Regions from separate parts of the Shewanella sp. OMA3-2 genome, predicted to be linked through region 2. Evidence: predicted binding sites of a transcription regulator. Region 2 holds the regulator's gene; each other region holds the start of a gene.

Region 1 (3,290 bases), 260 kb from region 2:
CAAAACGCTTAGGCGTATCATCAGTAAACCAACCTTCAACGTGACCATCGATAGAAATACCGTTGTCATCCCAGAAGGTAATTAACTTACCTAAACCTAATGTACCGGCTAATGAACAGGCTTCATGTGAAATACCTTCCATCAAACAGCCATCACCTAAGAAACAGTAAGTGAAGTGATCAACGATATCGTGGCCGTCACGGTTAAACTGCGCCGCTAAGGTTTTTTCAGCAATCGCCATACCAACAGCATTACTGATACCAGCACCAAGTGGCCCCGTGGTGGTTTCAACACCTGGGGTATAACCATATTCTGGGTGACCCGGCGTTTTAGAGTGCAACTGACGGAAATTTTTAAGCTCTTCAATTGAAAGCTCATAACCCGAAAGATGTAATAGAGAGTAAATAAGCATTGAGCCATGGCCATTAGATAAAATAAAGCGGTCACGGTCAGCCCAGTTAGGGTTAGTTGGATTATGCTTTAGGAAATCATTCCATAATACTTCAGCAATATCTGCCATACCCATTGGTGCGCCTGGGTGTCCAGAATTGGCTTTTTGAACGGCATCCATACTTAGCGCACGAATTGCGTTTGCGAGTTCTTTACGAGATGACATGCTCTCTCCTGCTTGTTAAATGAGGTCTAGCGGGCAATTGTGGAGACATATTTTCCCCTACTAGGCGGCGCGACGCAAATTTTAATTTCATCTTACCTTGAGATAAAACCAACTTGCGTATTTATGACTAAATTAATAGAGACGGCAACCTAGGATATTAGCGCTAACATTTAAAGTTAATAATATTCAATTGGTTTTACTTTTAGGGATAAATTTTTCATTATGCTGACATCAATAATTATTTTTCCATGATTTAGATTGTTCATATAACTGTACAAAACAAAAATAATGACATCAGCTATAAAAGTAAAAAGTATAAATAATCATTAACTTAATTAAATTCGATATAAAACAACAACCATTCTTAATAAATGATTTTTGTCAGTATTGCACAAATATTAGCTTTTGATCGTACTGAGGGGTGTTATCAAAATCAATTTCGACTAGAATAGACGTCTAGACGTATATTCTATAGAATTTTTCTCCCAGCAAACGATGAGATTTCCGACTATGGCAAAGCACTTGTTCACTTCTGAATCAGTTTCAGAAGGTCATCCAGATAAAATCGCCGATCAAATTTCTGATGCGGTATTAGACGCAATACTTGAGCAAGACCCAAAAGCTCGTGTTGCGTGTGAAACCTATGTTAAGACAGGCATGGTATTAGTGGGTGGCGAAGTGACCACCTCTGCTTGGGTTGATATCGAAGAAATTGCCCGTAAAACCGTACGCGACATTGGCTACACTCATTCTGATATGGGTTTTGATGCTGATTCTTGTGCAGTTTTGAATGCAATTGGTAAACAATCACCTGATATTAATCAAGGTGTTGACCGAAGTGATCCAGCGGAGCAAGGCGCGGGTGACCAAGGGTTAATGTTTGGTTATGCGAGCAACGAAACTGACGTATTAATGCCTGCACCTATTACTTACGCGCACAAATTAGTTAAACGTCAATCAGAAGTGCGTAAAGACGGGACTTTACCTTGGTTACGTCCTGATGCTAAAAGCCAAATTACCTTTGCTTATAACGATGGCAAAATTGTGGGTATTGATGCAGTTGTCTTATCAACCCAACATAAAGAAGAAGTTAAACAAGCTGATTTAATTGAAGCTGTGATGGAAACCATCATTAAGCCAGTATTGCCTTCGCACTGGTTAACTAAAGACACTAAATACTTTATTAACCCTACTGGCCGTTTTGTTATTGGTGGCCCTGTAGGTGACTGTGGCTTAACAGGCCGTAAGATTATTGTCGATACCTACGGTGGCATGGCGCGTCATGGCGGCGGCGCTTTTTCGGGTAAAGATCCTTCAAAAGTTGATCGTAGTGCGGCTTATGCTGCGCGCTATGTGGCTAAAAACATCGTTGCTGCAGGCTTAGCTGATCGCTGTGAAATTCAAGTATCTTATGCTATTGGCGTAGCTGAGCCTACTTCAATTAGCATTGAAACATTTGGCACAGGTAAAGTAACTGAAGAAGTGTTAATTAAGTTGGTTCGTCAACATTTCGAGTTACGCCCATATGGCTTGACGGCAATGTTAGACTTAGCCCGTCCTATTTATCAGAAGACTGCGGCTTACGGTCACTTTGGTCGCAGTGAGTTCCCGTGGGAAGCTACTGATAAAGCTGAGATATTACGAGCTGATGCTGGATTATAGTTAATCCTGGTTAGTTTAAATTAAAAAACCGCCATTCAGGCGGTTTTTTATTGCTTATAATATGAGGTAATTAAAATTAACCGACCGCTAACTGCGACGTTAATATAAGTGCAATCAACAGTGATCAAAATGAGCGCTTTCTACGCACATAAAACCGACTTGCTGCATGGTCATTACCGGTACAGTGATTGTGTTAATTACTTGTATATTGCAGCCTTGTGGATCAATTAAGCTCAATCCCACTTCATATTGATTTATCTTGCCACAATCTATCCAGCAATAACGTGTTTCACGGCAATAACTTTCAATACCATTTATGTCAAAAATATCACTTTTACTGTCGTCTAAAATGTCAGTGTTAACATCAACTACGTCGACTTGATTATCAGTTAGCCCTAGCCACTTAATGGCATAACGTGGTGTTGATTGAACCTCGTCTTTGTTGATTAACTTTATCTCAGCGGCTTGAAATTGATATTGGTGCGCGGCTAATACAGCCACCACTAATTTAGCGTTATCAAACGCACTCAGGCGCAGCCCAAGATAAGCCGCAAACAAATCATCAAATTTTGACGGTATATTTAGCATTTTTATCTCAATAAATAACTCTAACTAACAAGTAAAAATCGCGCTGTTGAAAACTAAAAAAATCGACAACGTGCATATCAGCATATTGAGTATGGGCACTAAATGAGCGGCTATTATCTTCGGCTATATAGGCAACTAAATATCGATATTTGCTGCTAACCGTGTCAGCAATATTATTCACTAGATGAGCAAAAATACCACGGCCACGATATTGTTCAGCAATCCAAATTGGCCCATATTGACAACTATTGGCTTGAGTAAGGGTTAATTTAAAACCATCTCGTTCCATCTCTAATTGTGGCAGCTTTTGAATTATTTTTTGGTACAGTGCTTGTTTACCAAAGAAATCCCATTTAGCCGCAATAACGTAACCAACAATCTGCAGCCCCTCTAGCGCCAACATAATCCAATGTTGATTAACTAA
Region 2 (3,290 bases):
CGGAGTTATCGCAAGGTTTTTTATCGGCCCAAACGATAATACCGCAACATTGGACGGTTAAAAATCGGCTCGAACGTGGCCAGCCAAGCTTTACTATGCAAATAGTTGATGGACTCAGTAATAGTCACTCAGAGATAAAATTGCTCAAGGTTAGCAATAATCTAGGCTTGTTTGAGCTTGAGCCCGTTACCGGAAAAACCCATCAGTTACGGGTACATATGCAAAGTTTAGGTTTGCCGCTACTGCATGACCGTTTTTACCCCAGCTTACAGGCCAAAAGCGAAGATGAGTTTGATAAGCCCTTGCAGTTATTAGCGCAACGCCTGCAATTTGTTGACCCTATCACAGGTGAAGATAATGACTGGTGCTGTGAAGGTTTGAGCGTGTGATCTAAGTTATTTAAATCAGAATTTTATAAGCTACCGAACGACTTTATCGTTAATAGCAATGCGCTAAGCGTACATAATACTAACGTTGCTTTGCGGGTTTTGTTTTTATCGACTCGTCCAACAATTCGCCCAGCAATAATATACCCAGCAATAACTGACGGTAGCAGCATTAATGATAAGCCAATATGCTTGCTTTCTACTAAGCCTACAGATGCCAAAATAGCCAATGCAATCATAGAACTAAAGATAAAAAATGCTGATAACGCGGCGCGAAATTGGCTCGCATCTTTACCCGATAATAAAATAGCCATAGGTGGCCCGCCAATGGCGGCAATATTACCAAAGATACCTGATACAAAACCGGCGATAAATAAAGTGATACGATTAACGGGGGCTGAAAGTTTAAAAACACTAAGTAAAACGGCGGTAAATACGATGCCTGCAATAGCAAGGCCTAGCACGGCTTGTGGTGCAAATAATAATAAACTTGCCCCTAAAAAACCACCAGGAACACGTCCAATTAACGCATATTGTAAGCCATTAAATTGTAAGTGGCCGCGCTCACGAAATAAGGTCATCAGTGATATAGAAAATCCCATTACTATCACGGGGACCGGCACTAACTGCGGGTCAACAATATACAATAATGGGCTGGCAACAACGGCTAACCCAAATCCAATCAGGCTTTGGGTTAATGCACCACAAAAAATAATCAGTGAGGCAAGCAGTAGGGTTGTAGGATCAACAAATAACATTCAGTTACTCTCAAAAACGGGATGATATTACTTCCCCGCAGCCTAAAAACAACAATCCACCAAAGTAAACTACCTCAAGTAAGGCAATTTAATGTGGTGGAAAGTGCAGGAATGAAATCGAGTCAGAAAAGACGCGTGGTCAGATTATTCCAAATCTTCCCATTCAATCCCCATTTGATCCATTAAGGCTTTCGCTTCGCGCGGAATACTATCAGGGAGCTCTTTTGATAAATCATTATCATCAGGTAATGGTTGGCCTGTGTAAGCATGTAAAAATGCTTCACATAACAATTCACTGTTAGTCGCATGGCGCAAGTTATTTACTTGTCGACGGGTACGTTCATCGGTCAATACTTTTAAAACTTTTAAAGGGATTGATACAGTGATTTTTTTTACTTGCTCGTTCTTCTTGCCGTGCTCGGCATATGGGCTAATATAGTCGCCATTCCACTCAGTCATTCATTCACCCTTAACTTTAAATACGGTGCAGATTTTAAACTCTTACAATCTCTAGTCAAATTATTGCTGTGTTTTAATGTACATTGCAAATAGATTTCTTGATGTTTAGACGTCTAAACGTCTATTATTGTTGACCTAAGCACTTCTATTAGGTAGATTTAGCCATCTAGACATCTGTGTGTGTGTTCGTAATGTTAGGAGTCACCCATGACCAAACCTTTTAAAGCACATAGCAGTGCAACAATAGCCGTTCGCCAAGGCATAGAAAGTGACACCCAACATGGCGCTGTGGTGCCACCTATTTATTTATCGACGAATTATTCTTTTGAAGGCCATAAAAATCCACGTGAATTTGATTATAGCCGCTCAGGCAACCCAACACGTTGTATTTTAGGCGAAGCCTTAGCCAAATTAGAGCAAGGTGCCAGCGGTATCATCACATGTACTGGTATGGCAGCGATTACCTTAGTCACTCATTTACTTGGCCCTGATGACTTACTTGTTGTGCCCCACGACTGTTATGGCGGCAGTTATCGCTTATTTACTAATCTAGCCAAAAAAGGTCAGTTTAAACTGGCTATTGTGGATCAAACTGATGCTGTAGCATTGGCGGCAGCGATAGCGAAAAAACCTAAAATGGTGTGGTTAGAAACCCCCTCCAACCCTCTGCTACGGGTGGTGGATATTGCTGCAATAGCCGAAGCGGCTAAGCAAGTCGGTGCATTAGTGACCGTGGATAACACCTTTTTATCGCCAATATTACAACAGCCACTTAACTTAGGGGCTGACATTGTGATTCATTCGACCACTAAGTACATCAATGGACACAGTGATGTGGTTGGTGGCGCCGTAGTGGCCAAATCACCTGAATTGGGTGAGCTATTGCATTGGTGGTCAAATACCTTAGGCTTAACAGGATCTGCGTTTGACAGTTATCTGACCTTACGTGGTATTCGTACTTTAGCGGTGCGTATTCGTGAACATCAAGCCAATGCAAAACAGATAGTTGATGTGTTATGTCAAAGTCCTGTGGTGGAAAAAGTGTATTATCCAGGGTTATCTAATCATCCTGGGCATGACATTGCTAAAAAACAGCAAAAAGGCTTCGGCGCTATGCTCAGTTTCGAGCTAAAAGGGGGGAAGCAGAGGTTGTGGCATTTTTAGATGCGTTAACCCTGTTCAGTGTTGCTGAAAGTTTAGGCGGAGTGGAAAGTTTAGTCGCCGTTCCTGCAACCATGACCCATAGAGCAATGGATGCCCAAGCCCGTTTTGAGGCTGGTGTTAAAGATACATTATTGAGACTATCTGTTGGTATTGAAGATAGTGAAGATTTAGTGGCAGATATTGAAGCCGCATTAGCTGCAGTCGCAGCGCTATAATAGTTGTCGTTTAAGGAGTTATACATGGCGCGTGGTCATTTACATAAATTTGGTGGTTCAAGTCTTGCTGATGCAGATTGTTATCGCCGAGTCGCCCACATTTTACTCACCCATGGTCACAGCGATGATTTGATTGTTGTTTCAGCGGCAGGCAAAAGTACTAACTTTTTATATAAGCTGCTCAACTTGCGTGAAACCGGTCAGCTATGGCAAGAAGAGCTACAGGTCTTAATCGGCTATCAGCAAACCTTAATCGAACAATTATTATCTAATGAGCAAGCGCGTGATTTACGTGAGCGTTTGTCGAC
Region 3 (3,290 bases), 1.1 Mb from region 2:
TTTACAGTATGTTCACTAATGCATAAGCGATGGGCAATTTCCTTATTCCTAGCACCACTAGAAACAAGCTGAATAATCGTTCTTTCACGGTTAGTCAGCATTTGTAACATAGCAACGGTATCAGCTGGAATGTCGTTGTTATTATCAAGCTTTTGAACTAAGCGTCTGAAAATTTTACTGATCAAAGGTCTGTCATACCACAGTTCGTCAGATACCATTTTGCGTAAGCCAGTTAACATCAAATCCATTCGTTGATCTGAGTATAACAATCCACGTACACCGAGTAATAAGGCAGACTCTTGATCTAATGAACCGCGTTCTACTTGATATAAGGCAACGGGGACATGATTAACGATGCGCGATACCAATAAAGGAATACCTTTGCTATCAAGGGCTGCGCCTTTTTGAGCGACAAGGTAAAAACTATTGGACTTTTTCTCAAGCTCTAATTCAGCTGCATTTTTAACAATGCGTGTCTTTAAGCCTATTGATTCAGCAAGAATGGCTAAATGGCAAGGTGCGGATAATTGGTGTAAAAAAACCAATTCATATGTATTGGAACTCATTACTCTTCTCCCTGAAAAGTTTTATTTTGTTCAAGTGCTCCTAAATATTAGGTTTTACCCACATCATCAATAAGCGAAATTGCTTAATACTTGAACATCATCCTGAATTTTATTCTATACCTAAATCTTACCTTGAAGCCAGATACAATTGCTTATAAATGTTTAGAAAAAAGGTAAATAGATAAACTGAGTAACAAGGATAGTAGAAAATCACTAGAACAAAGAGAAAGTTTATCAACCAAAAGTATTAATAATCATTTTGGTTGATAAATCATAAGCTTTTTGACTAAGACTTAATAACTAGACCTAGGGTTTGAATTTGTCGATTATGAAGCCGAGTGCAAAATAATAATCCACAACAACCACCAATTAATGCTAGAAACATGTCCGATTGTGTGTCCCATACATAACCTTGAGTGCCTAAAAAGGCTTCTGCATTTTCACCTGTTGCAACAGCAACCCACCATTCAATCAATTCGTAAAACGCAGAGAAGGCTAATACGAAACACACAGACAAGAATTGACACCAGGCACCCAGCTGTAACGCCCCATTACGCAACATGATTTCTCTAGCCACAATAACCGGCACAAAACCTTGGGCAAAATGGCCGACTTTGTCATAATTATTGCGCTCGCTACCCATCACTTCAGCTAACCAATCAAACAAGGGTACTTCGGCATAGGTAAATCTCGCGCCAACCATTAACACTATGCAATGAAATAAAATTAGCCAGTAGGCTAAAGGGGTTAATGGGAAGCGCTTTCGCGTAAAAAATAACAAAGGTAACGCAATCAAAGCAGGGATCGCTTCTAACCACCAAGTGAACATATCTTTGGGATCACTCACAGACCAAAGTAGCACCGCGACATAAATTACCATCCATATAACTTTATTCTGCAATGTAAAATCCTCTCATTTGATATTGTTCTAAAATTAGAATATTAACTTTAGCCATCTAGCCCTCCACAACCCGCCAAAAAAGTGCTACTTTGACTAGGCGCTGGAAGTCGCACATTATTCCCGAAGTAGAACAGACCTTATTGGCCGTTTCTAAGGTTGATAACTTGACGTCACTTGGGAGCAGATATCAATCATAAACTAATTGATATTATAAGCATAAGTACTAATTTAACTAGGTACTAAATCAGCAATTATACATTAGAGGGTACCCATATCATGGCGAAACATTCGCTTGACAAGGATAAGATCAAAATCCTGCTGTTGGAGGGCGTCCACCAAAGTGCGGTAGATGTACTAGAAAGAGCAGGCTATACCAACATTGAATATCACAAAGCCTCGCTAGGCGAAAGTGAATTATTGGAATCCATCAAGGATGCTCATTTTGTTGGTTTACGCTCGCGCACTCAATTAACTGCTGAAGTACTTAGCCATGCAGAGAAGCTGGTTGCCATTGGCTGTTTTTGTATTGGAACCAACCAAGTTGATCTTGCTGCTGCAGAAAAACTCGGTGTGCCCGTTTTCAACGCGCCATTTTCCAACACCCGCAGTGTGGCAGAATTAGTCATTGGTGAAATCATCATGCTAATGCGCGGCATTCCACAGCGTAATGCTCAATGCCATCGTGGCGGCTGGTTAAAAAGTGCCAACGGTAGTGTTGAAGTGAGAGGAAAAACCTTAGGTGTGATTGGTTACGGCCATATTGGCACTCAGCTGGGTATTTTAGCTGAAACCTTAGGTATGCGAGTTATTTTCTTTGATATCGAAGATAAGTTACCCCTTGGTAACGCGTCTCAAGTTCACAGCCTAGAAAAACTGCTCGCCACAGCAGATGTTATAAGCTTACATGTTCCTGAAACCCCGCAAACCAAAGATATGTTTGCTGAAAAAGAATTCAGCCAAATGCGCAAAGGCAGTTTCTTCATCAATGCCTCTCGCGGCACAGTGGTTGATATCGATGCACTTGCAGAGGCCGTTAAGTCTGAGCACATTGCGGGCGCAGCTATTGATGTGTTCCTGGTTGAGCCGAAATCAAATGACGATGAATTTGTTAGCCCACTTCGCGGCCTAGACAATGTGATACTGACACCGCATATTGGTGGCAGTACTGCTGAAGCGCAAGAAAACATCGGTATTGAAGTCGCAGGTAAACTGGCTAAATACTCAGATAATGGTTCAACGGTATCTGCGGTTAACTTCCCAGAAGTATCGCTAGCACAACACGCTGGCGCATCACGCTTACTGCATATTCACCATAACCGTCCGGGTGTGTTGATCAAAATTAACCAAGCATTTTCGGCTAAAGGCATCAACATTGCGGCCCAGTATCTGCAAACTACCGCTGAAATTGGTTACGTGGTAATGGAAGTGGATTCTGATCAAGCTGAAGAAGCTTTAGGTGAACTGAAACTGATTGAAGGCACTATTCGTACTCGCGTATTGTTTTAATATCGGTGGTATCAGATCACAGTAACAATAAAACGACTATCTATACTAGGGCCTGTTGATCTTTCAAGGTTGTTTTTGCAGTGAATTGTTGGACATTTGTACAAGGCAGAGACTTTGAAGTGTAGTTATTCTACATAAAAAGTCGATAACACGGTAAAAATGACCAACAAACGCTGCCCGAAGGGTTCGGCTAAAAACGTTTTACTCTTTGTTGAATGGCTCTTGCTTAGATGACTAGGCATCAATCCATTCGCCTCAATTAAAACGTTTTTAATTCGAACAAAATTCAACCTGCAAAGCTCGACAGGCCCTAACTA

Evidence for each region. The regulator MetJ, encoded in region 2, represses methionine synthesis genes. The targets are predictions, from matches to a motif close to TAGACGTCTAGACGTCTA.
Region 1: a site for MetJ is predicted at 1,066-1,083, ahead of metK (methionine adenosyltransferase). Genes of this name have one in related genera too.
Region 3: a site for MetJ is predicted at 1,516-1,533, ahead of serA (phosphoglycerate dehydrogenase). Genes of this name have one in related genera too.

The regions. Positions count from the first base shown of each region.
Region 1 is NZ_CP090974.1:1,284,117-1,287,406, reverse strand. It holds gene tkt (transketolase) at 1-616, opposite strand, end outside; gene metK (methionine adenosyltransferase) at 1,127-2,278, shown strand; gene L0B17_RS05705 (hypothetical protein) at 2,393-2,866, opposite strand; gene L0B17_RS05700 (GNAT family N-acetyltransferase) at 2,874-3,290, opposite strand, start outside.
Region 2 is NZ_CP090974.1:1,028,232-1,031,521, forward strand. It holds gene L0B17_RS04560 (pseudouridine synthase) at 1-389, shown strand, start outside; gene L0B17_RS04565 (sulfite exporter TauE/SafE family protein) at 413-1,144, opposite strand; gene metJ (met regulon transcriptional regulator MetJ) at 1,289-1,603, opposite strand; partial or broken gene metB (cystathionine gamma-synthase) at 1,811-2,982, shown strand; gene L0B17_RS04580 (bifunctional aspartate kinase/homoserine dehydrogenase II) at 3,007-3,290, shown strand, end outside.
Region 3 is NZ_CP090974.1:3,999,166-4,002,455, forward strand. It holds gene L0B17_RS17620 (helix-turn-helix transcriptional regulator) at 1-566, opposite strand, end outside; gene L0B17_RS17625 (DUF2238 domain-containing protein) at 853-1,467, opposite strand; gene serA (phosphoglycerate dehydrogenase) at 1,744-2,973, shown strand.